DNA from 4 places in the Erwinia tasmaniensis Et1/99 genome. Region 2 is predicted to be linked to each of the others. Evidence: predicted binding sites of a transcription regulator. Region 2 holds the regulator's gene; each other region holds the start of a gene.
The links. Region 2 encodes Fur, which represses iron uptake genes when iron is present. Its sites were predicted from a motif close to ATAATAATGAGAACNACTATCAA; they were not measured.

Region 1: ETA_RS09795 (TonB-dependent receptor domain-containing protein) is a predicted target of Fur. The motif match lies at 1,873-1,895, and genes of this name have one in related genera.
Region 3: ETA_RS17950 (siderophore-interacting protein) is a predicted target of Fur. The motif match lies at 3,932-3,954, and genes of this name have one in related genera.
Region 4: ETA_RS16350 (TonB-dependent siderophore receptor) is a predicted target of Fur. The motif match lies at 4,768-4,790, and genes of this name have one in related genera.

The regions. Positions count from the first base shown of each region.
Region 1 is NC_010694.1:1,966,681-1,974,358, reverse strand. Features, by position in the region: gene ETA_RS09800 (ATP-binding protein) at 1-1,773, shown strand, start outside; gene ETA_RS09795 (TonB-dependent receptor domain-containing protein) at 2,009-4,393, shown strand; gene ETA_RS09790 (SelT/SelW/SelH family protein) at 4,441-4,734, opposite strand; gene ETA_RS09785 (TetR/AcrR family transcriptional regulator) at 4,835-5,467, opposite strand; gene ETA_RS09780 (DUF3313 domain-containing protein) at 5,573-6,235, shown strand; gene ETA_RS09775 (LysR family transcriptional regulator) at 6,287-7,186, opposite strand; gene ETA_RS09770 ((R)-mandelonitrile lyase) at 7,285-7,678, opposite strand, start outside.
Region 2 is NC_010694.1:2,622,483-2,630,160, reverse strand. Features, by position in the region: gene glnS (glutamine--tRNA ligase) at 1-825, shown strand, start outside; gene ETA_RS12785 (hypothetical protein) at 938-1,327, shown strand; gene mtr (tryptophan permease) at 1,444-2,688, shown strand; gene fur (ferric iron uptake transcriptional regulator) at 2,742-3,185, opposite strand; gene fldA (flavodoxin FldA) at 3,577-4,107, opposite strand; gene ybfE (LexA regulated protein) at 4,249-4,530, opposite strand; gene ybfF (esterase) at 4,680-5,444, opposite strand; gene seqA (replication initiation negative regulator SeqA) at 5,712-6,242, shown strand; gene pgm (phosphoglucomutase (alpha-D-glucose-1,6-bisphosphate-dependent)) at 6,267-7,678, shown strand, end outside.
Region 3 is NC_010694.1:3,730,129-3,737,806, reverse strand. Features, by position in the region: gene ETA_RS17965 (methyl-accepting chemotaxis protein) at 1-608, opposite strand, end outside; gene ETA_RS17960 (ABC transporter ATP-binding protein) at 844-2,679, shown strand; gene ETA_RS17955 (GNAT family N-acetyltransferase) at 2,711-3,838, opposite strand; gene ETA_RS17950 (siderophore-interacting protein) at 4,026-4,928, shown strand; gene ETA_RS17945 (LysR family transcriptional regulator) at 4,929-5,837, opposite strand; gene ETA_RS17940 (helix-turn-helix domain-containing protein) at 6,041-6,373, shown strand; gene ETA_RS17935 (peptidase domain-containing ABC transporter) at 6,424-7,678, opposite strand, start outside.
Region 4 is NC_010694.1:3,383,585-3,391,262, forward strand. Features, by position in the region: gene ETA_RS16340 (lysine N(6)-hydroxylase/L-ornithine N(5)-oxygenase family protein) at 1-122, shown strand, start outside; gene ETA_RS16345 (GNAT family N-acetyltransferase) at 124-2,478, shown strand; gene ETA_RS16350 (TonB-dependent siderophore receptor) at 2,554-4,671, opposite strand; gene ETA_RS16355 (hypothetical protein) at 4,957-5,412, opposite strand; gene fecI (ferric citrate uptake sigma factor FecI) at 5,573-6,097, shown strand; gene fecR (ferric citrate uptake sigma factor regulator FecR) at 6,097-7,068, shown strand; gene fecA (TonB-dependent Fe(3+) dicitrate receptor FecA) at 7,163-7,678, shown strand, end outside.

The DNA.
Region 1 (7,678 bases), 660 kb from region 2:
GATGAGCTGAACTCAACGTTAATTTCGCTTGAGAAGGCATCAACTGAATTATCAGCAGATGACCCGCATAGCGAGATCGTCACATTATCAGGCTCCACCATTCCGGCAGTATCAATTGATGACAGCAGCAGCCAGCTGGAGAACTGGTTGAATGCCTTAAATAAATGCAAGGTCATCTTTGAGGATGGCGAAACGTACAATAAAATAGTACTCAAGCATGAAGTCAGTAATTGGCTGAAACCTCAATACAAAAAGCGTCTAATTAATGTACTGAACTTTTCCAGCCACTCCGCGCCAGAGAAAACGGCAGTAAAATTAAATAAGCATCTAATCAGTATCGAAAAAATAATCACCAAAAACAGATCATATCAACTGATTAGTACTGAGTACAATAACCGCAGTGCGACCACCATGATGCTGGATGAAATAAAAAAGGTGTTTTCAAATCAGTACCGGCTGCATGCTACTGCGATCGGCTTTTGGAATGGAGCTAAAAATAGCGTAGACGTGATGGGTTCGATGATAAACACCGTTATCGCCAGCAGGGAAAAATTGTACGATGATTTCCACGCTCACTGGAGTAAACAACATTCAGAGGCGCAGACCGCTGTTGAATGTCCACTATGCGGCAGCATGTTCGAAGAGTTCAGCCTGCTACGTGAGGCCTGTGAGAAACAACATAGTGACCTTGTCTCTTTGCAGGATACGGCCTCTTCAGCATTAACAGAAGCAGAAAATAATTTGTGGGAAAAAATGATTTCCCCCTTAGTCAGGCGGAGTAAAAAGCTGAATAACCGGTACCAGCGTATCGATAGAAATTATGCACAGCGCTTAGCATCCCGTAGGGTGAGTCAGGATGAAGTCGCTCTGATTGCGTCTGACAGAAAATGGTTTTCTGAGTATTATCCCTCCTATAGTCAATACATATCTCCTGATGTGATTTCCGCTGGTTACAATGATGAAGATAGCTACAACCGCTTGGTTAAAACGATGTTAAATTATGACAATGAACTGCGCTTTAATGTTGACGGTGATTATGATGAAATTCTCTCAGCTGCTACCACAGCCAGACTAAAATCTAATGAGGCAGGGCAGTGGATGGGCAGCCTGGCTGATATTGATAATGATATAAAATGCATCAATAATGTGATAACTCTGAAGAAAAACAATAATTATCTGACTGCGAAAGCCAGTGTTGATGGTTCCCACGCAAAGCTTGAAAAACTTCAGAAAATTAAGGTTAAGCTTGAATCAGCAGTGAACATCTACAAAAAAAGCATTGAAGCTGATGATAAATTGATGTCAAAAGCCGTGCGTATCCCCTTTTATATTTACAGCAGCAAGATCCTACAAACGCGCTTCAGCGGTAACTTGCCGTCCAGCGGCATTGTTTTACATAGTGCAGAGAAAGGACAAGAGAGGGGCTTTTACCGGTTTTGTGCCGAGCTAAATGATAAGCACGACGCATGGAACACCATGAGTTCGGGTCAGCTCGCTGGTGTTGTGATTGCTTTTATGTTGACCATGAACAAAGTTTACCCTTCGGGTCTGAAAACCCTGCTTATTGACGATCCGGTTCAGGCGATGGACGATATCAATATGGCCTCATTCGTGCATCTTATGCGCGGGGAATTCAGCTCTCACCAGGTTATCCTCTCAACGCATGACAGCAAAGTTGCTAACTACTTGGCTTTTAAATATCAGGCATCGAAACTGAATGCGCAGCATATCAATTTGAAGAAGATCCGCCGCAGCATTGAGCCTGCATCCTGAATCCCTATTCAACGGGGAGCATGGTTCATTCATCTCCTCGTATAAACACCTTCCCCGCCAAACTAAATATGTGCAAATGTAAATTTCTGCATGCTATTATTGATAATGATTATCATTTGTATATGATAGCGCACGTCATCCAAACTTTTGCCCCGCGAAATGTCGTTTGGGGCTTTTACTCCCGTAATGGAAGCCATGCCTGAGCCGATACCCATAATATATTCAGGTATTTACTATGTTTAATTTATCAATACGTCAGGGATTTTTGCACAGCTCAATGATGATGGGAACGCTGTTTAGCGCCGCCGCAACGTCCAGCAGCGTGATGGCACAGCAAAACGACGGGGCGCCTGGCATCCCCACCAGCCAGCAACAAAAGGCAGCGCCCGCGTCTGACGAGGCGCTGATGACGGTACTCTCTCCACCGGTCAAGAAGGTGGCCGGTAGTACCGTGAGCATCAACGCCGCCGAAATGCAGCAGCGCGGCGTTAACGATTTTGGCTCAATCATGCGCTACCAGCCGCTGATCGGCGCGGTCGGCAGCAGCGGGGGTTCCGGCAGCGGAAAAAGCGGTTTCGACCGTGCGGGCTATGCGGGCTATAACATTCGTGGCCTGGAAGGTAACCGGGTGGCGCTCGACGTCGATGGCATTCCGCAGCCGGACGCCACCGGGCGCAGCTACGCCGGTCGGGCAGGAGTGAATACCTTTGGGATCGGGCGAGATTACATCGATCCGTACCTTTACGGACGGGTGGATATTGAAGCCGGGGCCACGGCAACATCGCGTGCTAACACGGCACTCGGCGGCTCTGTATCCTTCCAGCCGAAATCAGCGGATGATTATCTGCTGCCCGGCAAACCGAGCTATTTCGGCTATCAGAGCGACTACGACTCTTCGAACCGCAGCTGGCATAGCGGCATTACCGCCGCCATGGGCGATGACACGCTGCGCGGGCTGATCGCTTACAGCCGCCGCGATGGCCAGCAAACCCGCAATAACAGCGGCGTGCTGGATGCTTATCCCGCCAACTGGCATTCTGATGCGGTACTGGCTTCGGGGATTTGGCAGCCCAACGATCAGCACCGGCTTATCGGTACGGTTGATTTTTACAGCAAGGTGAATCATACCCGCTATGACAGCTGGAACAGCAGGTCAACGGCGGTTCTGGGAGATGCTAATCAGCAAAGCAACACGCGCCGCTGGGGAGTCAGCCTGAAGGATGAATGGACGCCGGATAACAACGGGATCGATTCTCTGAGCAACAAAATCTATTTCCAGCGTACCGAAGCGCATGACAATACGCTGTCGCCGCAGGAGCCGATTTCCAGAGGCTATCAGCGCACCTATTCTGATTACAACGTGAATATATGGGGTTATGAAGCCCAGCTGGCGAAAACGCTCGGCCGCCACACTCTTTTAAGCGGCGTCAACGCCAGCGTTGCGGAGACCGAACGGCCTTTCAGGCAGTCGCCAACGCAGTCGGTAACCAAACCCCAGGCCGACAGCCGCACGCTGGCGCTGGGGGCCTTTGTACAGGACAGCATGCAGTTTGATATCGCGGGTCACGGTCTGGTTGTGGTTCCGGGGTTGCGCGTGGCTCATCAGGAAACCAAACCGCAGGATGTGGGTAATTTGGCAGCAGGCACCGCCGTGCTGACACCTGAGGTTGCGCAGTCACTTTACGGCAAGACTAACAGTGATACTCAACTGCTGCCCTCCATTAGCTTCAACTATGATCTTACCCCCGGCCTGATGACTTACCTCCAGTACAAGCGCGGTGCGCAGTTCCCAAATGCCAACCAGCTCTACGGCTCCTGGAATCTGGGGAGTAACTATATCCCCGGCGCACAATATGCTTTAGTGGGCAGTACCGAACTTGATACCGAAACCAGCAATAACGTCGAGTGGGGCGTTAAGGGGCAGGTCAGCGAAGGGGTGACGTTAAACGGCTCGCTGTTTTACAACACCTATAAGAATTTTATTGCTTATACCCGCTACACCCGCGCCCAAAGTCCTGAAAAGTTCGTGAATGTTCCATCAAACCTGGCAACGATTTACCAGGCGGAAAACCGCGATAAGGCCTACATCTGGGGCGGGGAAATCAGTACCAAAATCAATTACGGAACTTGGTTCGAAGAGGTGAATGGACTGAACACGACTTTTGCCCTTGGTTACAGCCAGGGTAAATCTAAGTCCAGCTATAGCGGTGATAAGTATGTCGACCTGGATAGCGTAGCCCCTGTTAAGGCTATCGTTGGCATGGGCTGGGACGATCCGTCGCAGCGTTTTGGCGCGGCCGTCACCGCAACCTTTGTCAAAGGCAAAAAGGCAGAGGCCACTAACCGCGAATCTTACACCAATAATGGCAGTTCCCTGACCGATCCGAGCAGCGAATATACGCGCGTTCCGGGTTACGGAGTCGTGGATCTCAGCGCATGGGTGAAAGTGAGCAAAAACGTTAAGTTAAGTGGCGGTGTTTATAATCTGACCGATCGCAAATACTGGGACTACCTTAGCAGCCGCGATCTTACAGGACAGACCGCTCGCGATCGGAACGACCGTGCATTAGCCGTGATGCCGGGCCGTCATTTCCAGCTGGGCGTTAATGTCGATTTTTGACAAGGACCATGACGTTTTTCAGGCCGCGCCACGCGCGGCTTTTTTTATTACGTTTTCTCGGTATGGCCGTCGATATGTCCGAGGTCACGCTGCGGGAAGCAAACGGCTCGCAGGCGTCGCTTGATCTCGGCGGCATCCGGGAAGCCAATATCCACTTTACGATCCCAGATAAGCTGTCGATCGACGCGTATTTCATAAATCCCGCCCGTGCCGGGGATCAGCGTCACCCCACCCAGGTCGGTGTTAAAAGTGTGCAGCAGCTCCTGGGCCATCCAGCTGGCGCGCAGCATCCAGTTGCACTGGGAGCAATAGTGAATGGTAACGGTAGGCAGAGCAGTCATCATGCTTCCTCTCGCGATCTCAACGCGCAAAAAATTATCGCTGTTGGTGCAGCTGGTATTGAAAGCCGATTGATTTAGCAGACCTGTACCGACATTCGGGCTAATCAGCAGGTGCAGCGGCAATGGCCGCTCCGGCCATAAACATTCTTACCGCGCAGGCGGTCATTTCCTGCACTCGTTTAAGGCTTAATGGCGGCGCGGTGCGCTGATAAATACGCTCTTCGATTTCTGCCGTCAGTAAGGCGAGGAATTGCAGCGCGCGGATGCGGGGATCGCCGATACGCAGCACGCCGTTATCCATCGCGGAGGAAAGCAGCCGTGCCAGTTTTTCAACGCTTTCACGCGGCCCGGATTCATAAAACAGCATACCCATTTCCGAGCGTCCGGCTTCTGCCACCACCATGCGATAGACGGACAACGCCGTATTGTCAGTGGTCATCACGTTAAGCATCTGTTCACCAAAATGCTGCAGCTTTTCTTCCAGCGTCACGTTTTGCTTTCTCGGCAAATCGAGCGCGCTGGCGGCATCCGTAAGATGCCGGGTAGCATAGGTGCGGATCACCGCGCTGAACAGCTCCTCTTTCGACGGAAAATAGTTGTACAGCGTGGCTTTTGACCCCCCCAGACGTTTTGCCAGTTCGTTCATGGAGGCTCGTTCGTAGCCCATTTGCTGGAACAGCTGTGCGGCAGCGGCAACAATCGCCTCCCGGCGCGCTTCAGTGCGGACTTTCATCGCATTTCTCATGAAAAATAAATCCGAGTGTACATTCTATTGACAGAAAAATCCTGCCAGGGCATAAATAAACCGTACAGTACGGTACACTTATGAGGTTTCCCAATGTTGACCCAGATACGGCCTTTTCAATTCGTTATTATCCTGCTCTCACTGACTTTAGCCGGTTGTGCAGGCACTCAGCCCCCTCGTTATGCAGGATTAGCCAGCGCAGAACAGCTGCGGCCTAATGAGGGTGACAAGGCTTACCGGGAGCCGTGGCGTACCGGCAGCACCATTGACTGGCGTAAGTACCGCGAAGTGACGCTCGATCCGGTCGTTATTTATAGCGGTGCAGATAATCAGCTTGGCGATTTAAGTCAGCCTGACCGGGCGGAACTGGCGGACTACTTGTACCAACGTCATGCCGAAATGCTTAAAACACGCTTCACTTTTGGCAAGCGCCCCTCCGATCGCGGGTTACGCATCAGGTTGACGTTAACAGGGGCTGAGACCACCACGCCGGTGATTGGCACTTTCACAAAATTTGACCTGGCAGGCGGGCCCTACAATATCGTGCAGGCGGTGCGGGGAAGGGAGGGGTTAATGACTGGCTGGGTGAGCTATGCGGTGGAAATTTATCAGGCTGATAACAATCAATTGTTACAGGCATACATCACTAAACAATATCCGAATGCGATGAACGTCAGTGCAAGTATTGGTTCACTCGCAGCCGCCAGGGTAGGCATTGATAAGGGTGCCGACCAGCTGTTGTCCATGCTGGAGTAAACGTAATTTCCGTCAACCAGCGGGCGGCCATCGTGCCGCCTGTTTACACACTTAAGCCGATCGGGGATAGCGCAGGGCCTCAATCAAACGGGCAAATGCCAAGGTATGCTGTTTGCGGCTGGGATAGTAAAGATAATACCCGGTGAAAGGTTCAGACCAGTCGGTCAATACACGCTCTAAGCGGCCATTCTCCAAATGAGCATTAACGGCATCTTCCGGCACGAAGGCTAACCCCAATCCGCCGATGGCCGCCTCAATGCGCGGCTCCAGGCTGTTAAAAATCAGCTGTCCTTCCACACGTACCCGTATTTCTCTGCCTTCTTTTTTGAACTCCCAGGCATAAAGATCGCCCATCGTGGGCAGGCGTAAATTGATGCAGGAGTGATGCTGCAAGTCCTGCGGCGATTGCGGCCGGCCGTGGCTGGAGAAATAATCTGGCGAACCGACCACGGCCATGCTCCAGTCCGGCCCGATGCGCACGGCGACCATGTCCTTAGCCACCTGCTCCCCCAGACGGACTCCGGCGTCATAACGGCCGCTGACAATGTCGGTCAGGGTATTGTCGACGGTGATTTCGACATTGACGTCGGGATATTGCTTTAAAAAGGGGTGTAGCGCGGGCCAGAGGGTCGTTTTTACCGCATGATGGCCGGCGTTGAGACGAATATTTCCCGCCGTCTTCTCACGCATTTCGCTCATAGCAACAAGCTGTGACTCTATCTCTTCCAGCCGGGGGGCAATGGCATTGATCAGCCGTTCACCCGCTTCCGTTGGCGAAACGCTACGCGTGGTGCGAGTGAGAAGGCGCAGGGCCAGCCGTTCTTCGAGTGCACGGATCGAGTGGCTGAGCGCCGACTGTGACACGCCCAGTCGGGCCGCTGCCCGGGTGAAGCTGCGTTCCCGTGCTACCATCATCAGGGAAATCAGATCGTTGAAATTATCCTTTAACACGCTTCACCCTCTCATTCGCCGTTACGCCGCATTCAACCAGTGTAGCGCTACCTTCAACCAAGACGAAAAAACTCAAAAAGGTGGCGCTGCTGCGGTCTTTACTGCCGGTACTGTTCGTCGGAAACCTGCTCCAGCCAGTCCACAACTTTACCTTCCTGCGCTTCGGCAATTGCGATATGGGTCATGGCGGAATCGGCAGCGGCCCCGTGCCAGTGTTTCACCTCCGGGCGGATCCAGACGATATCACCCGCGTTAATCGCCTGAGCTTCCTGCCCCCACTCCTGCACCCATCCCTGGCCGGCGGTCACGATCAACGTCTGACCAAGCGGATGGGTATGCCAGGCCGTGCGTGCCGAGGGTGAAAAGGTCACCGTCGCACCGCCAACCCGTGCCGGTTCACTGGCGTTGAACGGTGCGTTTATCTTCACCGCGCCGGTAAAGTAATCTGCCGGCCCGTCGACCGTGGGTTTGCTGCCGTGCTTAATAATCTCG
Region 2 (7,678 bases):
GTGGTTGAAGGGTGGGACGATCCGCGCATGCTGACCGTGTCCGGCCTGCGCCGTCGTGGCTACAGCGCGGGGTCTATTCGTGAGTTCTGCCGCCGCATCGGCGTGACAAAACAGGACAACATCGTGGAAATGGCGGCGCTTGAAAGCTGCATCCGTGACGATCTGAACGAAAACGCACCGCGCGCGATGGCGGTACTGGATGCGGTCAAAGTGGTGATTGAAAATCTGCCTGCTCATCATGAGCAAACGATCTGCATGCCGAATCACCCAAACAGGCCGGAGATGGGCACGCGTCAGGTGCCGTTTAGCCGCGAGATTTACATCGATCGTGCCGACTTCCGCGAAGAGGCGAACAAGCATTATAAGCGTCTGGTTCTGGGTAAAGAGGTGCGGTTACGTAACGCTTACGTGATCAAAGCCGAGCGCATAGCGAAGGACGAAGAGGGGAATATCACCTGCCTGTTCTGCTCCTGCGATATTGATACCCTGAGCAAAGATCCGGCCGACGGGCGCAAAGTGAAGGGCGTCATCCACTGGGTGTCAGCAGAGCACGCGTTGCTGGCAGAATTTCGTCTGTACGATCGTCTGTTCAGCGTGCCCAACCCGGCGGCGGCGGAGGATTTCCTCACGACCATCAACCCGGAATCGTTGGTTATCCGCCAGGGCTTTGTTGAACCGGGCATGCAGCAGGCTTTGGCGTCTGCGCCTTATCAGTTTGAGCGTGAAGGTTACTTCTGCGCTGACAGCGTTTATTCCACCTCGAATAAGCTGGTGTTTAACCGCACCGTGGGGCTGCGCGATACCTGGGCTAAAAACGGCGAGTAGGCCGGATTTTATAAATGAAAAGGGCGATGATTCGCCCTTTTTTTTCAGCCGTTTCTGATGATTTCTTTATCGTTATTGTCTTTTTTTCAACACATTGGACTGAGGGTATGACATGTCGGAATTAATTGACCAGGCCAGTAACAGCGTCATCGTGCTGCATCAGATTATCGCGGACGTATTCAATGGTGACGGCAGCAAAATTCCGCAGCTGCTTGGTCATTTTTCGCCAGAGTTCACTATGGTGACGCCGACCGGAAAAATGCTTTCGCTGGATGAGGTTGGCGCGCTTTTTGCGCAACTGACCGGGGGACGAAAGGGCGTTGCTATCACCATTGAGCGCTGCCAGCTTATCGCCCGGTTCGGCCAGCGGGCGGTCATTCAGTATCACGAGCGACAGCAGCAGGGGAACCGCTGCACCGATCGTATTGCACTCGCGGTGATTGATTGCGCCTGCAATCCGCCGCGCTGGCACTATTTACAAGAAACGATGGTTGTAAGTTAATTACTGTACTAGTTCAATAGTGTTATTGCAGGTAAACTATGCGGCGTTAATGCCGTTTAGCCAGTGGAATATCCCGGCGAAGGCGTTTTTATTCTGTTTTTCGCTAAGGATTTGCTATGGACGCGCCTGCTTCTGCTGCTCTACCCTCCACGCTGTGGGGAACCCTGATCATCGGCGGCACCATTATTGGTGCCGGCATGTTTTCTCTACCGGTGGTGATGTCCGGAGCCTGGTTTGCCTGGTCATCCGTGATGTTAATCGTCACCTGGTTCTGCATGTTGCTATCCGGGCTGCTCTATCTTGAAGCCAGCCTGCACTATCCTGCCGGAGCCAGTTTTAATACCGTCACCCGCGATCTGTTGGGACGCGGCTGGAATGCCTTCAACGGGCTTTCGGTGGTATTTGTCCTTAGCATCCTGACCTATGCTTATATCTCTGCCAGCGGTGCGATAATTCAGCACAGCCTGAATCAGCTCAATGTGGGAATATCGGCACGCGTAGCGGGGCTGTTATTCACGCTGCTTGTTGCGCTATTTATCTGGCTGGGAACCGCGGTAGTGAGCCGCATGGCGCTTATTTTTCTTGGCGCGAAGGTGATCACTTTTCTGACCATCTTCGGCGGTTTGCTATGGCATATCCAACCCGCCAATCTGTTGGACAGCGGCGCGGGTGAGAGTCACTATCTGCGCTACCTGTGGATAGTGGTGCCATTTTGCCTTGCCTCTTTTGGCTATCACGGCAATATTGCCGGGCTGATTGGCTACTATGGCAAGGATGCTGGCCGTATTAGCCGCTGCCTGATCTACGGAACGCTGCTGGCACTGGTGATTTACTTTGTCTGGATCATTGGCACGATGGGCAATATTCCGCGTGCTGAATTTAAGGCGATCGCCGCGCAGGGTGGCAATATTGATGTGCTGGTCTCAGCGCTGTCAGGCGTGTTACAGAGCCGCAATCTGAACCTGCTGCTGGATATTTTTTCTAATTTTGCCGTAGCCTGCTCATTTCTTGGCGTCAGCCTCGGCTTCTTTGATTATCTTGCCGATCTGTTCCGAATGGATAATTCAGCGAGCGGGCGGCTGAAAACCACGGTTCTGACGTTTATTCTGCCGCTGACGGCTGCGATGATCTGGCCGAACGGCTTTCTGCTGGCCATCGGCTATGCCGGGCTGGCGGCAACCGTGTGGGCGGTGATCACGCCGGCACTGCTTGCCCTGCGGGCGCGTCAGCGTTTTGTTAGCGCATCATGGCGGGTAAGGGGAGGCGTGTTACCTGTAGTGCTGGTACTGGCGTTCGGGGCCTTAAATGCGGTGGTCTCAATACTGTCCTACGGTGGATGGCTACCGGCTTATACCCAGTAACAGGAAAAAAAACGGTGGCACAGAGGCCACCGTTTTAACATTTGAAAGCATGATTACTTGTCGTGTAGGGTCTCGTCTTCACGACAGTCGCCCAAAGCACAGTGCCCATACAGATAAAGGCTGTGGTTACTCAATTTGATGCCGTGACGCGTGGCGATATCGCGCTGACGCGACTCAATGGATTCGTCGCTAAACTCAATGACCTTGCCGCAGTCCAGGCAAATCAGATGATCGTGGTGCTGTTGCTGCGTCAATTCGAAAACGGATTTCCCGCCTTCAAAATTGTGGCGGGTCACGATCCCCGCGTCGTCGAACTGGTTCAGCACGCGGTAAACCGTGGCCAGACCAATTTCTTCGCCCATGTCGATCAGGCGTTTATACAAGTCTTCCGCACTGACGTGATGGCCTTCGGGTTCCTGAAGCACTTCCAGAATTTTCAGTCGGGGAAGCGTGACTTTCAGGCCGGCCTTCTTTAATGCGGTGTTGTTGTCAGTCATGCGGATTTTGTCCTGTTACTTTGCTCGTCACTTAGTGGCCGTAAGGCCCTGAACATCGGTCGACGCTAAAGCGGAATGAAAGTCAGTATAGAACTGATACGTCGAAATGAAAACCAAAATGGGGGCCAGAACCGCTGACAAAGGTGAGAATAAAATTCTTTACCGTCAGGGGAGTTAGCGCCCGGATAGTGCAAAGTTAACATTTCGAACTGCCACTGCCGATCTTCCTTTAGCCGACGGGGGTCGTCAAAAACGAGACGGGCGCTTAGAGAGCCGATAACCGATAGGGGTATTATACCGTTTCGCAGGTGAAAGGTACAAATTTGAATCTATTGCTTCTATAGCAAAAACCGTTGACCCGGCGGGGAGCGTCCCACGCCGGGTCAACGGTTCAGGCTTCGATGATTTCTTGCAGCTGAAGTTCATCAAAAATTTGCTTAACCCACCGATCGACGCGTTGGTTGGTGAGCTCAGGCTGCCTGTCTTCATCGATAGCAAGACCGAGGAAGTGGTTATCGTCCGCCATACCTTTAGAGGCATCGAAAGTGTAACCTTCGGTTGGCCAGTGACCGACGATGACCGCCCCTTTTGGCTCGATGATATCGCGAATGGTGCCCATGGCGTCACAGAAGTACTCTGAATAGTCTTCCTGATCGCCGCAGCCAAACAGGGCAACCAGCTTGCCGTTAAAATCGACTTCGGCCAGGGTGGGGAAAAAGTCATCCCAGTCGCACTGGGCTTCGCCGTAATACCAGGTCGGGATGCCCAGCAGCAAAATATCAAAGGCTTCAAGATCTTCTTTGCTGCTCTTGGCAATATCATGAACTTCTGCAACGTCCTTACCCAGCTGCTTCTGGATCATCTTTGCAATATTTTCTGTATTACCTGTGTCGCTGCCAAAGAAAATGCCGACAAGTGCCATGAGTTTAATAACCTCTTGAATCTTAATGATATGGTGACTGCTGAATGACAATCAGATAAGCATAATGATAGCAGACTGACGTGAGCGGATAAATCTGTAAATACCGCAACATTTGTTGCTGAGTGCTAAGTACGCCAGCGTTCAGCTCTGATGGTGTTGCAACTGCTGAAGCAGCATCTCTTCAATCAGTTCGCTGCGGCTCATGTTGCGCTCTTCGGCCAGCTGGTTCAGCACTTCGACCGCATCGCTGTTCATTTTGAGTTCGACACGCTTTAGCCCGCGTACCTTATCGCGTTTAAGCTGATTGCGTTTATTGATACGCAGCTGTTGATCACGCGTTAGCGGATTTGTTTTAGGTCGTCCCGGCCGACGTTCATCTGCAAACAGATCGAGCGTTGTGCGGTCCGTGTTCTCTTTTGCCATAGGGATCGTAATACTGAAAGGCTGTATTTCTGGTGAATAAGTCCGTCATGCCGCCTGAAAAATCAGCAGCGGCTAAATTTTAGCGCGCCATCATACCCCAGCGAAAGTGGTGACGACAATCATTTCACCGCAGCGGGAAATAATTGTTTTTACAGCGCAAAAAAACGACGGATTGCGCGCAAAACGGCATCAGGCTTTTCCGCATGAACCCAATGTCCTGCACCCGCAATCACATGTGCGCGTGCCTGGGGGAACTGCGCCAGCAGCTCGTCACGGTATTCATCGGCCAGATAAGGTGAGAGCTCGCCACGAATAAACAACACCGGATGGGGCCATGCAGGCTGGGGCTGCCAGCCGATAATGCGGTCGTAGCATTCCCACAGCACCGGAACATTGAAACGCCATTCTCCTTCATGAAATGATTTGAGGAGAAACTGGATAACGCCTTCTTCTGCGAGGGTTTCACGCATCAGCATCGCGGCATCACCGCGCCGGGTTATACCGGCGGCCGTCACGGCCCGCAGGGCGGTAAATATCGGGTCATGGCGGCGAGTGCGGTAAGCAACGGGCGCAATATCAATCACCACCATCCCCCCCACGCGTTCGGGAGCCAGCGCTGCCAGCGTCATGGCGATTTTCCCGCCCATGGAATGACCGATGACCTCAAAGCGCCCGACCTGCAGGCCGTCAAGCGTATCGAGAATATCCTTGGCCATCAGCGGATAGTCCATCTCGCTTGCGCGCCCGGAAACGCCATGATTTCGCACATCAACTTGGATAAGACGGCGATCGTCCTTTAACCCCCGTGCCAGCACGCCGAGATTATCCAGGCTGCCAAACAGGCCGTGGATCAGCACCAGCGGGATATCGTTGGTCACAGATTGTTCAGATTGCACGCGGAAATTCAAATTCATAGCGAAGTTCTTACAGTTGAGAGGGGGGGTTAGGGTATCATGAATTCCACAGTTTCTTCTGCTGGCAGAGGGGGTGTTCATGGAGTTTGTTAAGGCATAATCTGACTTTTGCCGTGAAACGGGCCTGGCGCTACACTCTGGCAGTATTTAACTTTATAGTCCTGATGTTGGAACAGGTTGGGCTGGAGCTATCAATATACGACAATGATGCTCATGTTCGGCTCTGGCCACCGGGGTTCTGATAAGCAACAACCGTATTGGATAAAGATGAAAACGATAGAAGTCGACGAAGAGCTATACCGTTATATTGCCAGCCACACTCTGCATATTGGTGAAAGCGCATCGGATATCTTGCGCCGGATGCTGAAGTTCACCGCGGGCCAAAGCGCGCCCCTGACGGCCGGGGCCTCTGCCACCGAACCGTCCGCTAAGGCAGAGGTACGACCACAGAATCCTGTGCGCGCAGTGCGTGAGCTGTTGCTGTCTGATGAGTATGCAGAGCAGAAAAGAGCCGTGAATCGCTTCATGCTGATTTTATCGACATTGTACAGTCTGGATGCCAAAGCGTTTGGTGCCGCGACAGAGTCACTGCATGGACGTACCCGCGTTTACTTTGCGGGTAATCAGCAAACGTTGCTGGAGAGTGGTACCCATACCAAGCCGCAGCATGTTCCCGGCACGCCATACTGGGTGATCACCAATACCAATACCGACCGTAAACGCAGCATGGTGGAACACATCATGCTGTCAATGCAGTTCCCGACGGAACTGGCAGAGAAAGTTTGCGGTACCCTCTAACTTTAGCGTCAGGGAGAAGCGCCAATGGCCAATCACCCCCGTGCCGGGCAAGCCGCCCGGCAGAGCGATTTGATTAATGTTGCACAATTAACCTCGCAGTATTATGTCCTGCAGCCTGAACGGGGTAATGCAGAGCATGCGGTGAAATTTGGCACCTCCGGCCATCGCGGTAGCGCGGGCCGTCATAGCTTTAATGAGATGCACATTCTGGCGATTGCGCAGGCTATTGCTGAAGAACGTAAAAAGAATGGTGTGACCGGGCCTTGCTACGTGGGTAAGGACACGCATGCACTGTCAGAACCGGCCATTATCTCGGTGCTGGAAGTCCTTGCGGCAAACGGCGTGGATGTGATCGTCCAGCAGGATAACGGCTATACGCCAACGCCAGCCATCTCGAATGCTATCCTTGAGCACAATAAACACGGCGGGCCACTGGCCGACGGCATTGTTATCACGCCGTCCCACAACCCGCCGGAAGATGGTGGGATCAAATATAATCCGCCAAACGGCGGCCCTGCCGACACCAACGTGACGAAAGTGGTGGAAGACCGCGCTAACGCGCTGATCGAAGACGGGCTGAAAGAAGTTAAGCGCGTCACGCTCGATCGGGCGTGGGCCAGTGGCCATTTGCAGGAAAAAGATCTGATCCAGCCCTATATCGAAGGCCTGGCGCAAATCGTTGATATCGCGGCTATCCAGAAAGCCGGGCTGAAGATTGGCGTCGATCCGTTAGGCGGTGCCGGTATAGCTTACTGGCAGCGTATTGCTGATTTTTATCAGCTTGATCTGACCATTGTTAATGATTCCGTCGACCAGACGTTCCGCTTTATGCATCTGGACCACGATGGCGTGATCCGCATGGACTGCTCTTCGGAGTCCGCCATGGCGGGGCTGCTGGCGTTGCGCGATAAGTTTGACCTGGCGTTTGCCAACGATCCGGATTATGACCGCCACGGTATCGTCACGCCGGCTGGCCTGATGAACCCTAACCATTTTCTGGCGGTAGCGATTCAATATCTGTTCCAGCACCGCCCGCAGTGGGGCAAAGACGTTGCCGTCGGTAAAACGCTGGTCTCGAGCGCGATGATCGACCGCGTGGTGGACGATTTGGGGCGGAAGCTGGTAGAAGTACCGGTCGGTTTCAAATGGTTTGTTGATGGTCTGTTCGACGGCAGCTTCGGCTTTGGTGGCGAAGAGAGCGCGGGCGCTTCATTCCTGCGCTTCGACGGCACGCCGTGGTCAACGGATAAAGACGGCATTATCATGTGTCTGCTGGCGGCGGAAATTACCGCGGTCACCGGCAAGAACCCGCAGCAGCACTATGATGAGCTGGCCGCGCGCTTTGGGGCGCCCAGCTATAACCGTCTGCAGGCTCCGGCGACTTCAGCACAGAAAGCCGCCTTGTCAAAACTGTCACCGGATAGGGTCAGTGCCGA
Region 3 (7,678 bases), 1.1 Mb from region 2:
CACACCGCTGTCACCACGGAGAGTAAAATCAGTGCGCTAAGGAGTAATAAAATGTGCTGAGCGGCATCGCTGTCTGCCTGCGCTTTGTCTTCAGCCGCTTTGGTTTGCAGGCTTGTCAGGCTGTTCAGGCTGGCGACCAAAATCTGTTGAGGGGGTCTGACCACCTGGGTCAGATAGTCAGCGAACCCTTCTAGCTGATGCTGTTGCCCCATGCGGGCGGCATTTTCCAGCGCCGACAGGGCGGCCTTTTCGTTATCGCTCACCCGACCCAGTAATTCCAGTTCTTCTGGCGAGGTATGCGCCCGGATCATAGCGGCAAGCGCGTCGCGCTTTTGCAGGTAAACCGACTTCTGCTGCTGAAAACGCTGCCCTTCTGACGCTATCGCCTGGGGATCGGAGAAAAGCGCCATATTTCTGACTTCGACCAGCATGTTTCGCAAGGCGGTGCCCATTTCATTTGCCAGCACCATTTTTTTCATTTGATGATTGACCACCTCATCCATGCCGTGACGGGCCTTATTCAGGCCGTTCCAGGCGATGGCAGAACAGAGCACAAAGATGAAAATTAGCAGGGCATAGCCTGCTATCAGACGGGTCGATATTTTCATTCGTTTATCCAGATCTTCTGTGTGAAAAAAAGACTATCGGCACTTTATGACCAGGAAACAGGGGGGAAGAGAAAGTTATTTCAGACGACAGGGCGGCAAGCGGTCTTTCAAACAGGGTGCCGTGGTTGACGATTGCCATGGCAACCATTTTTCGCCATAACCCGGTGGTCGACTTCTGTCCGTGCCACTCATGCACTAAGCTTTAGGTTTACTGACCTGCAAGTGAGCCTGCCTTATGCCGTATCGCCGTTTTGAAAGGATCATCGATATCTTCAAGGATGCCCCGGCCGACACGCCGCCTGACCGCATCTGGGCGTTTTATCTGTTCTATCTGCGCCAGGTATGGCCGAGCTTCGCGCTGCTGCTGGCGATCGGACTTATTGCCTCATTAATCGAAGTGGCGCTGTTCCGCTACCTTAGCCGGATTATTGACCTGGTGAATGTCGGTCCTGCCGTGACCTTTTTTAGCGATCACGGCGGTGAACTGCTGTGGATGGCGGCGGTGGCGCTGCTGCTGCGGCCGCTGTTTATCGGCCTGCACGATCTGCTGGTTCACCAGACGATTAACCCCGGTATGACCAGCATGATCCGCTGGCAACATCATAATTACGTGCTGCGTCAGAGCCAGAACTTCTTCCAGAACGACTTTGCCGGGCGTATCGCCCAGCGCATTATGCAAACCGGCAACGCGCTGCGCGACTCGGCGGTGCAGGCGGTGGATGCCCTGTGGCACGTGCTGATCTACGCCATCACCACCCTGGTGCTGTTCGCCGAGGCCGACTGGCGCCTGACCATCCCGCTGATTATCTGGATCGTTGGCTATATTCTCTGTCTGCGCTACTTTGTGCCGCGCGTCAAAGCGCGTTCGGTGGCCTCTTCCGATTCCCGCTCGCGCCTGATGGGCTTCATTGTTGACGGCTACACCAATATCGCCACCCTGAAGCTGTTCGCCCACAGCGACCTGGAGCGCCAGAACGCGCGTGAGGCGATTGGCGATCAGACGATCAAAACGCGCAACCAGGGACGGATGGTCACCGGCATGGACGTGGTGGTCACCACGCTGAACGGCCTGCTGATTGTCAGTACGACCGGGCTGGCGCTGTGGCTGTGGACACAGTCGCTGCTGAGCGTGGGGGCCATTGCGCTGGCCACTGGGCTGGTGATCCGCATCGTCAATATGTCCGGCTGGATTATGTGGGTGGTGAACGGCATTTTCGAGAATATCGGCATGGTGCAGGACGGCCTGAAAACCATTGCCCAACCGGTTAACGTCAGTGATAAAGATCAGGCCCCGGCGCTGCGGGTGGAGAAGGGCGAGATCCATTTTGACGCCGTTGACTTCAACTACGGCGGCGAGCGTACGGTGATCGACAACCTACAGCTGACCATCCGGCCCGGCGAAAAAATTGGGCTGATTGGCCCTTCCGGCGCCGGGAAATCGACGCTGGTTAATCTGCTGCTGCGGCTTTATGACCTGAACGGCGGGCGTATTACCATCGACGGGCAGAACATTGCCGACGTCAGCCAGGAGAGCCTGCGTGCGCAGATTGGCATGATCACTCAGGATACCTCGCTGTTGCACCGCTCAATTCGTGACAACCTGCTGTATGGCCGCCCGAACGCCAGCGAAGACGAGTTACAGCAGGCGATCCACCGGGCGAAAGCGGATGAGTTTATTCCGCTGCTGTCCGACCCGCAGGGGCGTACCGGGCTGGACGCCCATGTGGGTGAGCGCGGGGTGAAGCTCTCCGGCGGGCAGCGCCAGCGTATCGCCATTGCGCGCGTGCTGCTGAAAGATGCCCCGATTCTGATCATGGATGAGGCCACGTCGGCGCTGGATTCTGAAGTGGAGGCGGCGATCCAGGAGAGCCTGGAAAACCTGATGGGCGACAAAACGGTGATCGCCATTGCCCACCGCCTCTCCACTATCGCCCGCATGGACAGGCTGGTGGTGCTGGAGCAGGGCCGGATTGCCGAAATCGGCACCCACAGTGAACTGCTGGCGCACGGCGGGCTGTATGCGCGCCTGTGGCGGCACCAAACCGGGGGATTTGTCGGCGAGGCGTTATGACCCGGCCCGGCTGGCTGGGCATGGCTTGATTTTATGGTGTTGAGAGACGATAGGGCAGCGCTTCACGCGCCTCAACGGCCCAGGCACGGATGCCGTCGCGCTCCTGGTGCAGAAAGCGGGCGACCGCGTCGTGCAGGCCCGGATGGCGCAGCAGATGCCAGGATTCGGTCAGAACCGGCTCGAAGCCACGGATCAGCTTATGTTCACCCTGTGCTCCGGCATCGAAACGCGCCAGTCCGTGCGCTATGGCATATTCCATACCCTGGTAAAAACAGGTCTCAAAATGCAGGCGGTTGTACTCTTCCAGGCATCCCCAGTAGCGGCCATAGAAGGTCTCGCCGTCTACCAGGCTGAAAGCCATCGCCAGCGTATGGCCCTGTCGGCTGGCGATAACCACGCGGATGGCGGCGGGCATCCGCTCTGCCAGTAAACTGAAGAACAGCCGGGTGAGATAGGGCTGGCGGCCGCGCACACGGTAGGTATTGGCGTAGCAGGTATAGATAAAGTCCCACTGCGCTTCGCTCAGTTCCGCGCCCTGATACCAGATAAACTCCACGCCCTGGCCCGCTACCAGCTGGCGCTCTTTGCGTAGCTGCTTGCGCTTGCGCGAGGTGAGGGTATCAAGAAAGTCCTGAAAGTCGCGGTAGCCGGGGTTGTGCCAGTGGTACTGGCAGCCAAGACGCAGCAGCCAGCGTTGATCCTGCTGCAACAGCGGGTGCATGCGCCGATCGCTGAAGTTTATATGCGCACTGTGCAGCTGCCCTGCATCCAGAAAGCCGGGCAGCGCCCGCAACAGCCGTGCGGCGGCGGCATCATCGCCCAGCAGCCGTGCGCCGCTCACCGGACTGAAAGGAACCGCCGACAGCCATTTCGGATAATAAGGCAGTCCGGCGCGCTGGCAGGCTTCCGCCCAGCCCTGATCGAACACGTACTCGCCCATCGAATGGCTTTTCGCGTAGCCGGGCAGCGCCGCGCGCGGAGCGCCATCTTCAATCCACAGCAGGTGCTGCGGCAGCCAGCCGCTGGCGCGGCTCACCGAGCCGCTCTCCTCCAGCGCATTAAGAAAAGCATGACGCAGGAAGGGCTGCTCGTTGGGGGTCAGAGCATCCCACTGGCTGGCCGGAATATCGGCCAACCGGGTCAGGAGAGTCAGGGACATCGGTGTGCTCCGCATCGATTACAGTGAAACGCTACGTTGAACGTTTTTAGCCCGGCGATCAATCGGTTCTGCACCGCACGTGGGTAAAGAGACCTCATTCTCATTCTCATTATCATTTGGCTTTGCTATTCTTTGCCCCTTCAGGCGCGTGGTACGACGTGCGGGGTTTCCAGGTTTATAAGGCGGAATGATGGCAGATGTTCAGGAGTATCGCTTATTCAACGTAGTGCTGGCGCGTAAGCAGGTACTTTCTCCTTCGATGCTGTGCTGTGTGTTCAGCGGTGATGACGTGCGCCAGATGAAGATGGAGGCACCAGACCAGCGTATCAAGCTGCTGTTCCCATCGCGCAACGGCACGCCTTCGGCGCTGTGTGGCATAAAATCCTGGTGGGAAACCGTCTGTGCCATGCCGACAGAACTCCGCCCGATTGCGCGAACCTACACCCTGCGCCACGTCAATGCGCAGGCCGGCGAGTTTGAAGTGGAGTTCGTCATGCACGGAACGGATGGGCCGGCGTCTGCGTGGGCGCTGGCGGCGCAGCCGGGCGATCCTTTACAGATTATCGCGCCAAACGGTGCCTGTACCACCGACAGCGGCGGCTACGAGTGGAACCCGCACCGCGACGTTGAGCGGGCGCTGGTGGTGGCTGATGAAACCGCATTTCCGGCGGCAAAGGCCATCCTCGAACAGCTGGCGCAATGGCGCAATCCGCCGCCGCTGCAAATGTTTCTTGAGCTGCCGAAACGCGCTGACTGTATCGATCTGAGTCAATATCGCTTTGCCGATATTCACTGGCTGCCGCGCGACGAGAGCGGCGCGGCGCACGGTGAAGCGATGCTGAATGCGGTCAGGCAGCATGTGGTACTGCCAGCGGCGGCGATGGAGCGTCAGGAGCTGTCAGAGGGCGATGAGGGCGACCTGCTGTGGGATCGTGCTGCCGGGGCCGATACCTGTTTTCACGGCTGGGTGGCCGCCGAGTCCAGCGCGGTGAAACAGGTACGGCGCTATCTGATTGGCGAGCGCGGCCTGTCTTCTGAATGTATTAGCTTTATGGCTTACTGGAGCCGCGGCCCCCGGCGCAAATGCTAACTAAGGTTCCATCAATAGCGGGCAGGCGTTTTTCAACGTGTTGTAGAACCAGGTTTTGGCGGTGATATCGCCAATTTCAGGGTGGCCGTAGAGATAAACCTCAAGATTGGGCAGTTCGAAGGGCAGTTCGACGATGCGGCCATTGCCGCGCGCGGCGTAGACCTTCGCCGCGCTGAAAGGCAGCAACACCAGCAGTTCGCTGCTGGCTATCAGTTCGCCCAGCGCCGCAAAGTGCGGCACTTCCAGGGCAATACGGCGTTCGAAGCCGTACTCTTTAATCCGCTCTTCCACCATATAATGCCCGCTGCTGGCAGACACCATAATGTGCTGCTCATTCAGCCAGGCGGGCAGCGTCAGGGTGTCGCCAATACGCGGATGCTGGTTGTTCAGCAGGCAGACGTAGCGCTCATCCATAATGCGATCGCGCTGTGCCAGCGAAATGCGCTCGTTGCGGCTACATAGCGCGGCATCGATATGGCCTGTCAGCAGCCATTCATCCATTTTGTGCATTTCTACCGGGATCACTTCCAGACGCACGTTGGGGGCTACGGTGCGCAGGTGCTTCACCAGCCGGGGCAACAGCAAAAGCTCGCCGAGATCGGAAAGGGCGAGGCGAAATCTGTGAAAGGATGTTTCCGGGGAAAAGCTACGCGTGTCCGCGACCGCTTTTTCAATCCCGCTAATTGATTTCTTAAAGACTTCATACAGCTGGTTGGCGGTCGGAGTGGGCAGCATCCCTTTACGACTGCGTTTAAACAGTTCGTTATCTGTCTCAACCCGCAGCCGGGCTAAGGCGTAGCTGGCGGAAGGCTGGGTGATAAACAGTCGTGCGGCGGCCCCGCTGACGCTGCGGGTTTCGTAAATCGCGATAAACACCCGTACCAGATTGAGATCCATCATTACTGACATATAGTTCCAGTCTATTAGAGGAGATTAATATTATCTATTTGAACTATTTTAAACACTCTAATAACATCCATTCCACGTTTTATTGATATCTTATGGCTTTCTTTTAACTCAAAACTTAATTCAATAAAATCAACATAATAAAGCACATTTTTACATTTAAATCAGGGAAAGGATGGGGAATACCCATATCGCGGAGCAGTAAAATGAAAAACGAAATTGTTGATGTCATCGTCGACTGGATCGAATGCCATATCGAAGAAGGGCTGAATATTGAAGCGGTTGCGGCAAAATCGGGCTATTCGAAATGGCATTTGCAGCGTGCTTTTAAGGCGCAAAAGGGGATCACGCTGGCGACCTTTATTCGTGGACGCCGTCTTGAGCAGGCCGCGCAAAGCCTGGTGAATTCAACCAAAAGTATTATGGCTATCTCAACCGAGCTCGGCTTCTCTTCCCAGCAGTGTTTCCAGCGCGTCTTCAAAAAACACTTCCACATTACGCCGCGCGATTACCGCATCCGGCATCGCCAATATCACTGAGTTGAATGGCAAAAACAGTGCCAGACGGGGGAAAGCCACATCAGGTACGTTTATTCCCCAACCAGTGTTATCACTCTGTCTGCCGAGGCTATTGTCGTTTCACGGTGAGCGATGATAATCCGCGTAATGCTGAGGCTTTTGATGGCCTGATTCACTGCATCCTCACTTTCCTTGTCCAGCGCGCTGGTTGCCTCATCCAGAAACAGGATCCCAGGTTTTTTGTAAAGTGCCCGTGCAATGAACAGGCGTTGCTTCTGGCCGCCGGATAAGCCTTCCCCCAGTTCACCGATAAACGTTTCATATCCCATTGGCATGTGCATGATGACCTCATGCAGGTAGCTGATCCTGGCACACTCCTGCATCCACTCTTCATCCATCTCATCCGTAAAACCGCATATATTATCCCGCACAGAACCGGAGAATAGCCTGTCGTCCTGCATCACACAGGCGATCATCTTGTGATAGTTATTGATACCCAATTGCTGAATATCAGTACCGTTTACCTTGATTTCGCCGCCATCTGGCGTAAATAACCCACACAATACCTTCATTAGTGTGGTTTTCCCCACCCCGGACGGCCCGACGATAGCCACGTTTTCACCCGGTGCAATGGCGGTGTTCAGATCGCTGAAAACGGCGGGCGACTGGCTGTCATAACGGAACATCAGCGCGCGCGTAGTCAGCGAAGCCGGCTTCAGTTCGGCCTTGTAGGGAAGGTCGGGTTTGCGCATCTCCGGCGGATGCAGGGCGATATCGGCAATACGTTCGTTGTGCAGGCTCATCATGCGCAACCGCAGCAAAAACTCTGTCAGTGAACCGATCCGGTCAGAGAACTGCCCACGGAAAGCGCCAAATGCGACGAACATACCCATAGTCATCTGATTGTCGATCACCAGGCTGATGCCGAGCCACAGGATCACCACCTGATCACAGGCTGCGAAAAAAGTGTTGATACCACCAAACAGCATATCCATTTTGTTGACCCGGATATCGGTATTAACACTGTCGATTTCAAGATTAAGCCAGTGCGTACTTCGGCGTTCCGCCATGCCCTGCATCTTGATCGTGGCGATGCCGTACAGTGTTTCCATAAAATACGAACTGGCCCGGGCACTCCTCACCAGCGACTCCTCGGACAGTTGCCGATAATAACTGTAGGTCAGCAGGCGCAACAGCACGTACAGGGCGGTAAAGGCGACCACTATTCCGCTCAGCCAGCCTCCATAGAGAACCATCATTACCAGCACGCCGATAACCATGATGCTGTCCATGATGGCGCCGACGATGCTGTTGGTGAACGTACTG
Region 4 (7,678 bases), 760 kb from region 2:
CCGATTTGGGCATGGCCTGCTACCGCAACTCTGTGTTACTGCGCGAAATAACGGGACGAGAGGTGTACCCCGTCGAACGACAGATCGCTTTCCAGACCTTCCCAGCACAATCGGAAATCTGATATGCCAAACTCATCTCTTTACCGTACGGCCCGCCCGGCAGGCCAGTTCACTCTCCGCCCCATGCGCCAGGATGACGCCGCAGTCGTTCACCGCTGGGTCACCCAAGAGTATGCCCGTTTCTGGGGAATGCAGAACGACAGCCTTGAACAGGTCGCCACCTTTTATCAGCAACTGACGGCGGATAATGCCAACGCCGCACTGATTGGCTGCTGTAATGACCAGCCTGTGTTCCTGATGGAGTGTTATAAGGCCAGCGAGGATGACATCGGCAAGTTCTATGCCGCACGGCCGGACGACTACGGCATGCATCTACTGATCGCGCCGGCCACAAAACCGGTGAAACAGTTCAGCTGGCAGGTTTTCTCCGTGGTCATGGACTTTATGTTCAGCCGGCCGGAAGTGAAGCGGGTGGTGGTTGAACCGGACCAACGTAATACAAAAATTCATCGACTGAACAAGCGCGCTGGCTTTCGCTACCAGCACACCATCGATATGGGGCATAAAACCGCCTGGCTGGCCTTTTGCCAGCGTGAAGATTATCAACAGGCCTTACTGAAGGAATCGCTGAATATGAATGAGACCAATTTGCTGCTGACGGGTGCACATCTGAGCGGCGATCGCTGGGATCGGGCCAATCGCCTGCTGATCCGCAAAGCCATCGCCGAATTTGCGCATGAGATGATCGTAACGCCAGCTGAATTGGGCAACGGCCGCTGCTCGCTTGCCGTGCCGGGCACGGAGACTGAATACCAGTTTAGCGCCGCTCGCCTGGCGCTGGATCACTGGGAGATCGACGCGGATTCGCTGGCCAAACATGAAAACGGTCATCCCCAGCCGCTGGACGCCTTACAATTTATCTCTGAATTCAATGAGGTCATCGGTATTCCACAGACGCTGCTGGCGACCTATATGGAAGAGATCAGCAGCACGCTGTGCAGCAGCGTATTTAAGCTACAGAAGGATAACCCGGACAGCCAGGCGCTGGTGAACGCAGATTTTCAAACCGTTGAATCCTCAATGACCGAGGGCCACCCGTGCTTTGTGGCAAACAATGGTCGTATTGGCTTCGACGCCCGTGACTATCTGGCCTATGCGCCGGAGGCCGCCACGCCGGTTAACCTGATCTGGGTTGCCGTGCACCGGCGCAATGCGCATTTCTCCAGCCTAAGCGATCTCCAGTACGAGCGCCTGATGCGTGAAGAGCTGGGGCAGTCTACGGTTGAGCAGTTTACTGCGCAGCTGACAGAGAAAGGGCTTATCAGCGGCGATTACATTTTTATGCCGGTTCACCCCTGGCAGTGGCAGAACAAACTGCTGACGGTCTTTGCGGCGGATATCGCTAATAACGATATTGTCTGGCTCGGCGTCGGTGACGATAACTATCAGGCACAGCAGTCTATTCGCACCTTCTTCAACCGCAGCCATCCCGGTAAACGCTATGTTAAAACCGCGCTGTCGGTGCTGAATATGGGCTTTATGCGCGGTCTTTCTCCCTACTATATGGCGACCACACCGGCGATTAACGAATGGCTGCAAGAGCTGGTTGCCGGGGATGAGTGGCTACAGCGCTGCGACTTCCGCATTCTGCGCGAGGTGGCGGCGGTGGGTTACCATAACCGCCACTATGAAAAAGCTATCAAGGGTGATTCCGCTTACAAGAAAATGTTTGCCGCGCTGTGGCGTGACAATCCGGTTGCCGAGCTGAAGTCCGGCCAGCGCCTGATGACCATGGCCTCATTCCTGCACGTCGATCATCATCAGAAAGCCCTGCTGCCGGCGCTGATTGCCGACTCCGGGCTTGCCGCTGAAAAGTGGGTGGATCGCTATCTGACCTGTTACCTCAGCCCGCTGCTGCACTGCTTCTATCAGCACGACCTGGTGTTTATGCCGCACGGTGAAAACCTGATCCTGCTGCTGGAGAACAACGTGCCGGTCAGCGTCTATATGAAAGACATCGGCGAAGAAATTGCGGTAATGAACCCGGATGCGGTGCTGCCGGAAAAAGTGCAGCGCCTGGCGGTGGACGTGCCGGAAAACCTCAAGCTGCTGTCGATCTTTACCGACGTCTTTGACTGCATTTTCCGCTTTATCAGCGCCATTCTGCACCAGTCCGGCACGCTGCCTGAAGAGCAGTTCTGGCAGGCGGTCACGCGCTGCGTGAAGGAATATCAGCAGGCTCATCCACATCTGGCCAGCAAGTTTTCCCGTTACGATATGTTCACGCCAGAGTTCACCCGCTCCTGCCTTAACCGCCTGCAATTGGCCAACAACCAGCAGATGATCAACCTGTCCGATCCGGCTGAAAACCTGAAATTTGCAGGAACCCTGGTTAACCCGATCGCCCGCTGGCGCTAACGCCCTCCTTCTTCAGGATAAAAAAAAGCACGACCGCTTAAACGCTCGTGCTTTTTTGCGCGTAGAAAGCGCGGGTTAGAAATCGTAACCGACGGTAGCCATCACCGTACGTTCAGCACCCCAGTAGCAGTACCCGGTGCCATAGCAGGCAGCAACGTAGTCACGGCCGGTCAGGTTATTGGCATTCACCTGCACAAAGGCCCCTTTCAGGCTGCTGTTCCATGCGCCCAGATCGGCGCGCACCGAAGCGTCCAGTAGCGTCACCGACGCCAGCCGCGTGGTGTTGGCATTATCCGCCCACTGCTTACCGATGTAACGCACCCCGGTCCCTACGCTAAGGCCATAGTCAAACTGGTATTTCGCCCAGACTGAGGCCATCGAGTTTGGCGTCACGTAAGGCGTATGGCCATCGTTACCGTCAATGGCATCCTTATAGCGCACGCGGTTCAGCGTGTAGTTCGCAATAGTGCTAAGCCGTGGCGTCAGCTGATTATGCGCTTCCAGCTCAATACCCTGTGAATGTACTTTTCCGGCAGGATCATAATAAGAACCGACAACAACACGGTTACCGACATCTTTCTGCGTCAGATCGTAGACGGCGACGGAATACAGGTCTGAAGTGCCGACAGGCTGATATTTCACCCCGGCCTCGTACTGCTCAGAGGTGGTCGGTTTCAGCACATTGCCATCCTGTCCTGGAAGAGACTGCGGCGTAATCGCCTGGCTGTAGCTGGCATAAGGGGAAATACCGTTGTCAAACGCATACAGCAGGGCCGCGCGGCCGCCGATGTGATCGTCCTGACGACGGAATTTGGTCCCTGCATCAATGTTATCGGTCTGGGAAACGATGCGATCGTAGCGCCCGGAGAGATCCAGGTGCCATTTATCCCACGTCATTTCGTCCTGTAGATAAACCCCGGTCTGGTAGTAACGGCGCTGCGACCTTTCGAAGGTATAATTGCCATTATTGCCAACCGCCTGGCCGGTGAGGGCATTGAGCTGGCTGGCAATACCACTGGCATCACTCAGGTCGTTTTTGTACTGGTGATATTCGGCCCCCAGCACCACTTTGTGACCCACTTCAGCGGTGGCGAAATCGGCCTCCAGCTGGTTATCGATAGCAAAGGTATCCAGCGACGATCGCGATCCTGAATAGTAACGATTCAACAGATCGGGGTTCTTTTTGTCCCAGCCAATCTGATACACCTGATCAAGATCGACGTTAGAGTGCGAATAGCTGGCGTTGGAGCGAACCGCCCAGGTCTCGTTAAAGCGATGGGAGAATTGAGCGCTATAAATTTGCTCCCGGCGCTTGAATTGATCCAGCGAGCTGTCGCCGTCATAAAAGCCGGTACTCAGCTTTCTGCCGTCGTGCGCGGTAATGCTGCCCTCACCCGGCACCGCACTGTGGTAACCGCCGGAAGGATCTTTTTGCAGGTAGGCTCGCAGCAGCAGTGACGTATCCTCGTCCGGCTGCCACAGCAGAGACGGGGAAATCGCGTATTTCTCTTCGCGGGTATGATCGTACTGGGTATCACTGTTACGCGTAATACCCGTCAGGCGAAACGCCCATTGATCGTTAATCGCATTGGTATAATCAAACGCGGCACCGCTGGTGTTATTGCTGCCGCCCGTGAGGCGGAAATGGCCTTCCGGGGTAAACTGCGGACGTTTAGAGGTTTCCATTACCAGCCCACCCGGTACGGTCTGACCATACAAAGCGGACGAAGGGCCTTTGATCACGTCGATCCGGTCGAGGAACCAGGGATCGACCTGCAACACATTGTAGCTGCCCGGATCGCTCATCAGGCGCAGGCCATCGAGGAATATGTTGTCGACGTCACCGCCGTGGAACCCGCGCAGCGAAACCGTATCATAACGCGTGGCCGCGCCGGCGAAATTGGTGAAGGCTCCGGCGGTATAGTTCAGCGCCTGGTTGACGTCCATCGCCCCCTGATCTTCCATCTGCTGACGAGTGACCACGGAAATTGACTGCCCGGTCGTGATCAGCGGGCGATCCGTCTTGGTCGCGCCATTGCTGACCTTCGCCGTATAGCCTTCAGTCGGTGTGCTGGAGGTTTCTTCAGGTTTCGCGGTAACCACCAGCGTGTCTGCAGCATAGCTGATACCCGGCGTAGCAAGTGCTATGCCGCAGAGCAGCACAGAACGCTTGAGGCTGAAAGGCATTCTCATTTCAATTCCCTTACAAAAATTGGACTCGTTACTCTTGTTTCGCGGATGGATCCAGAGCAGAAAGGCACGCGCAATCGGAATGTAACCAATTTCGCTATGTAAATGAGAATTATTATCTTTTTTTGTATCGTTTTTCAAGCGATAAGATTATTTATCTTAAATAATAATAGGGATGTAAAAACCAAGGGTAATCAGCGGTTTTCTGCATTCAGCGCCGACGTGAAGCCGGGAAAATAAAGGGGACGGTGGTTTTCACGCCTCGACACATGCGCCGTTTAGCCATAATCAAAAGCGGAAAAGACCGGTATCTTTGACTTCAACGCCCGGACTCGCCTTTTTCACGGCGGCAAGGAAATCAAGGAAGTGACGATTAAAAAACGTCAGGTTATGAATCAGCCTTATCTCTTTTTCTGCCCCCTGTAGGCGGTAACGTACTGACCACACTCTTCGATTGTTTATTCTGGTGTTTTCCGGCCTGACTCTGACGATATCGAACAGTGCAACCTTAAGAATTTCCTTTTTTTTTCGTACCTGAATGAGAGATTCGTCATCGAAAAAATAATCGTCGCTGTAAATACCCAGGCTACTGAAGAAAAATGGCCTGGTGGATATTTTTTTCATGCCTTCATTTTCAAGATCGGACGCCTTATCGCCGCGACACCAATAATAAAGAAACCAGATCGTCAGGGGGGCCATCAAGATTGCCAGCAGATTTGAAAGCCAAGAGTGAGCTTCGTGCATTGCAAATCATTCCATTATTGATTAAGGATTTTAAGCCAATCATACCGGGCATGCCCGGCATCGGACAACGCTGGAAAGTGGCTCTCCAACCCAATTGAAATGAAAACCATTATCATTTATCCTCGGTTGGTAAATTTTCCGCCATAAAGTGTAACCTCCTATGTCAACCAGTGTGATGCAGCCCCCTGTAGACAGCTTTTCCACACTCTACCAGACGCACCACCGCTGGCTGAAGTCATGGCTACAGCATAAGCTCGGCTCGACATCGGACGCGGAAGACCTGGCACAGGATACCTTTATGCGCGTGCTGCTTGGCGGCAGCGCCACGGAGATCCGTGAACCTAAATCGTTTCTCTGCACCCTGGCCCGGCGGGTGATGGTGGACTTCTGGCGCCGCAATGCGTTGGAGCAGGCGTGGAAAGACGTTCTGGAGAAGCTGCCGGAACAGCAGCTGCCGTCACCGGAAATACAGCACCTGCTGCTGGAAACCCTGCAACAGATTGACGCCATGCTCAACGGGTTGGGTGACAAGGTACGCTGCGCCTTTTTACTCTCCCAGCTGGAGGGGCTGACCTACGCGCAGATAGCCGTGCAGCTGGGCGTGTCGGTGAGTTCGGTGAAAAAATATATGGCGAAAGCGACGGAACACTGCCTGCTGTTCCGTCTGCTGCAAGAGCTGGAATAATGAGCGCCAGGATCACTGAACAGCAGCGTCAGGCGCTGAAAATGGCGGCCAGCTGGTTTGCCACCCTGTGCGCCGGTGACGCCACGTCACAGCAGCATGCCCGCTGGCAGCAGTGGCATCAGCAGCATGAAGTGCATCGCTGGGCCTGGCAGCGGGTAGAATCTCTGCAAAGCCAGCTGCAAAAAATGCCGGAAGATATAGGTTACCGCGCATTGAATCAGGCGCATCTGCACGCTCAGCAGACCCGGCGGCGTGTGCTGAAAAGCATGCTGCTACTGCTGGGCGTCGGCGGCAGCTGGCAGCTGTGGCGTTCCCCAACCGCGGTTGGCCTGCGCGCTGACTATCACACCACGACCGGTGAAACGCTGCGCCTGACGCTACAGGACGGGTCAACGCTGATGCTCAACACCGCCAGCGCCGTGCAGGTGAGTTACAGCAACAGCCAGCGGCTGATCCGTTTAATGCAGGGCGAAATTGCCATTACCACCGCCCCCGATGCACAGGCCCGGCCATTTCTGGTCGCCACCGGCCAGGGCATGCTGCGCGCGCTGGGTACCGAGTTTAGCGTGCGTCAGTGGGAAGAAATGAGCGGGCTGGCGGTGCAACAGCACGCGGTGGAAGTGACGTTAAACGACCGCCCCAGCGAACCATACAGGGTGGATCAGGGGCAGATGCTGCGCTTTAGCCAGCATCATTTCGAACCGGTAAAGCCGCTGAATGACACCAGCTTTAGCTGGACCCAGGGGGTACTGAGCGTCAGCAACCGTCGGCTGGCCGAGGTACTCGACGAGGTGGGCCGCTATCGTCCCGGACGGTTGGATTGTGCTGATGATGCGGCTGACCTGCGCGTTAGCGGAACCTGGCCGTTGCAGGATACCGACCGCCTGCTGGCGGTTTTAGCCCAGACGTTACCTATCCAAATCCACACCTTTAGTCGTTACTGGGTTCGCGTCAGCAAAAAAAATAAATAAAAATGATAAAAGTTCTCATTGCGATTATCCCTTTTCACCTCCTCATTCGACTTCTTAGACAGAGAACATAAACATCCTGTAAATGGAGATCGTCATGTCTGATTCCCGCGCACGTCTGCCGCGCGTTTTTAACAAAACAGCACCTTTGGCTTTGGCTATGCACTGCACATTTGTACTGCCCGTCCTGTTTACCCCGGCCCTGGCGGCGGCGGTGAGCCAGAACGCGGTGGCCAACTACCGGATCGCGCCCGGCGATCTGGACAGTGCGCTCAATCAGTTTGCCACCGCCTCCGGCATCGCCCTTTCGGTCGATGCCTCTGTCACCCAGGGCAAAACCAGCCCAGGCTTGAACGGTAACTACCCGATCGACCAGGGACTGAACGCCCTGCTTAGTGGCAGTGGGCTACAGGCGAAATCACTGGGAAACAATGCGTTTACGCTGGAGAAGCTGCCGGCCGCCACCGATACTGATACGCTGACGGTAGTGGGCGACTGGCTGGCCGATGCGCGGGAAAACGATGTCTTCGAGCATGCCGGTGCACGCGACGTGCTGCGCCGGGAAGATTTTATCAAAACCGGTGCCACTAACGCGCGTGAGGCGCTAAACCGC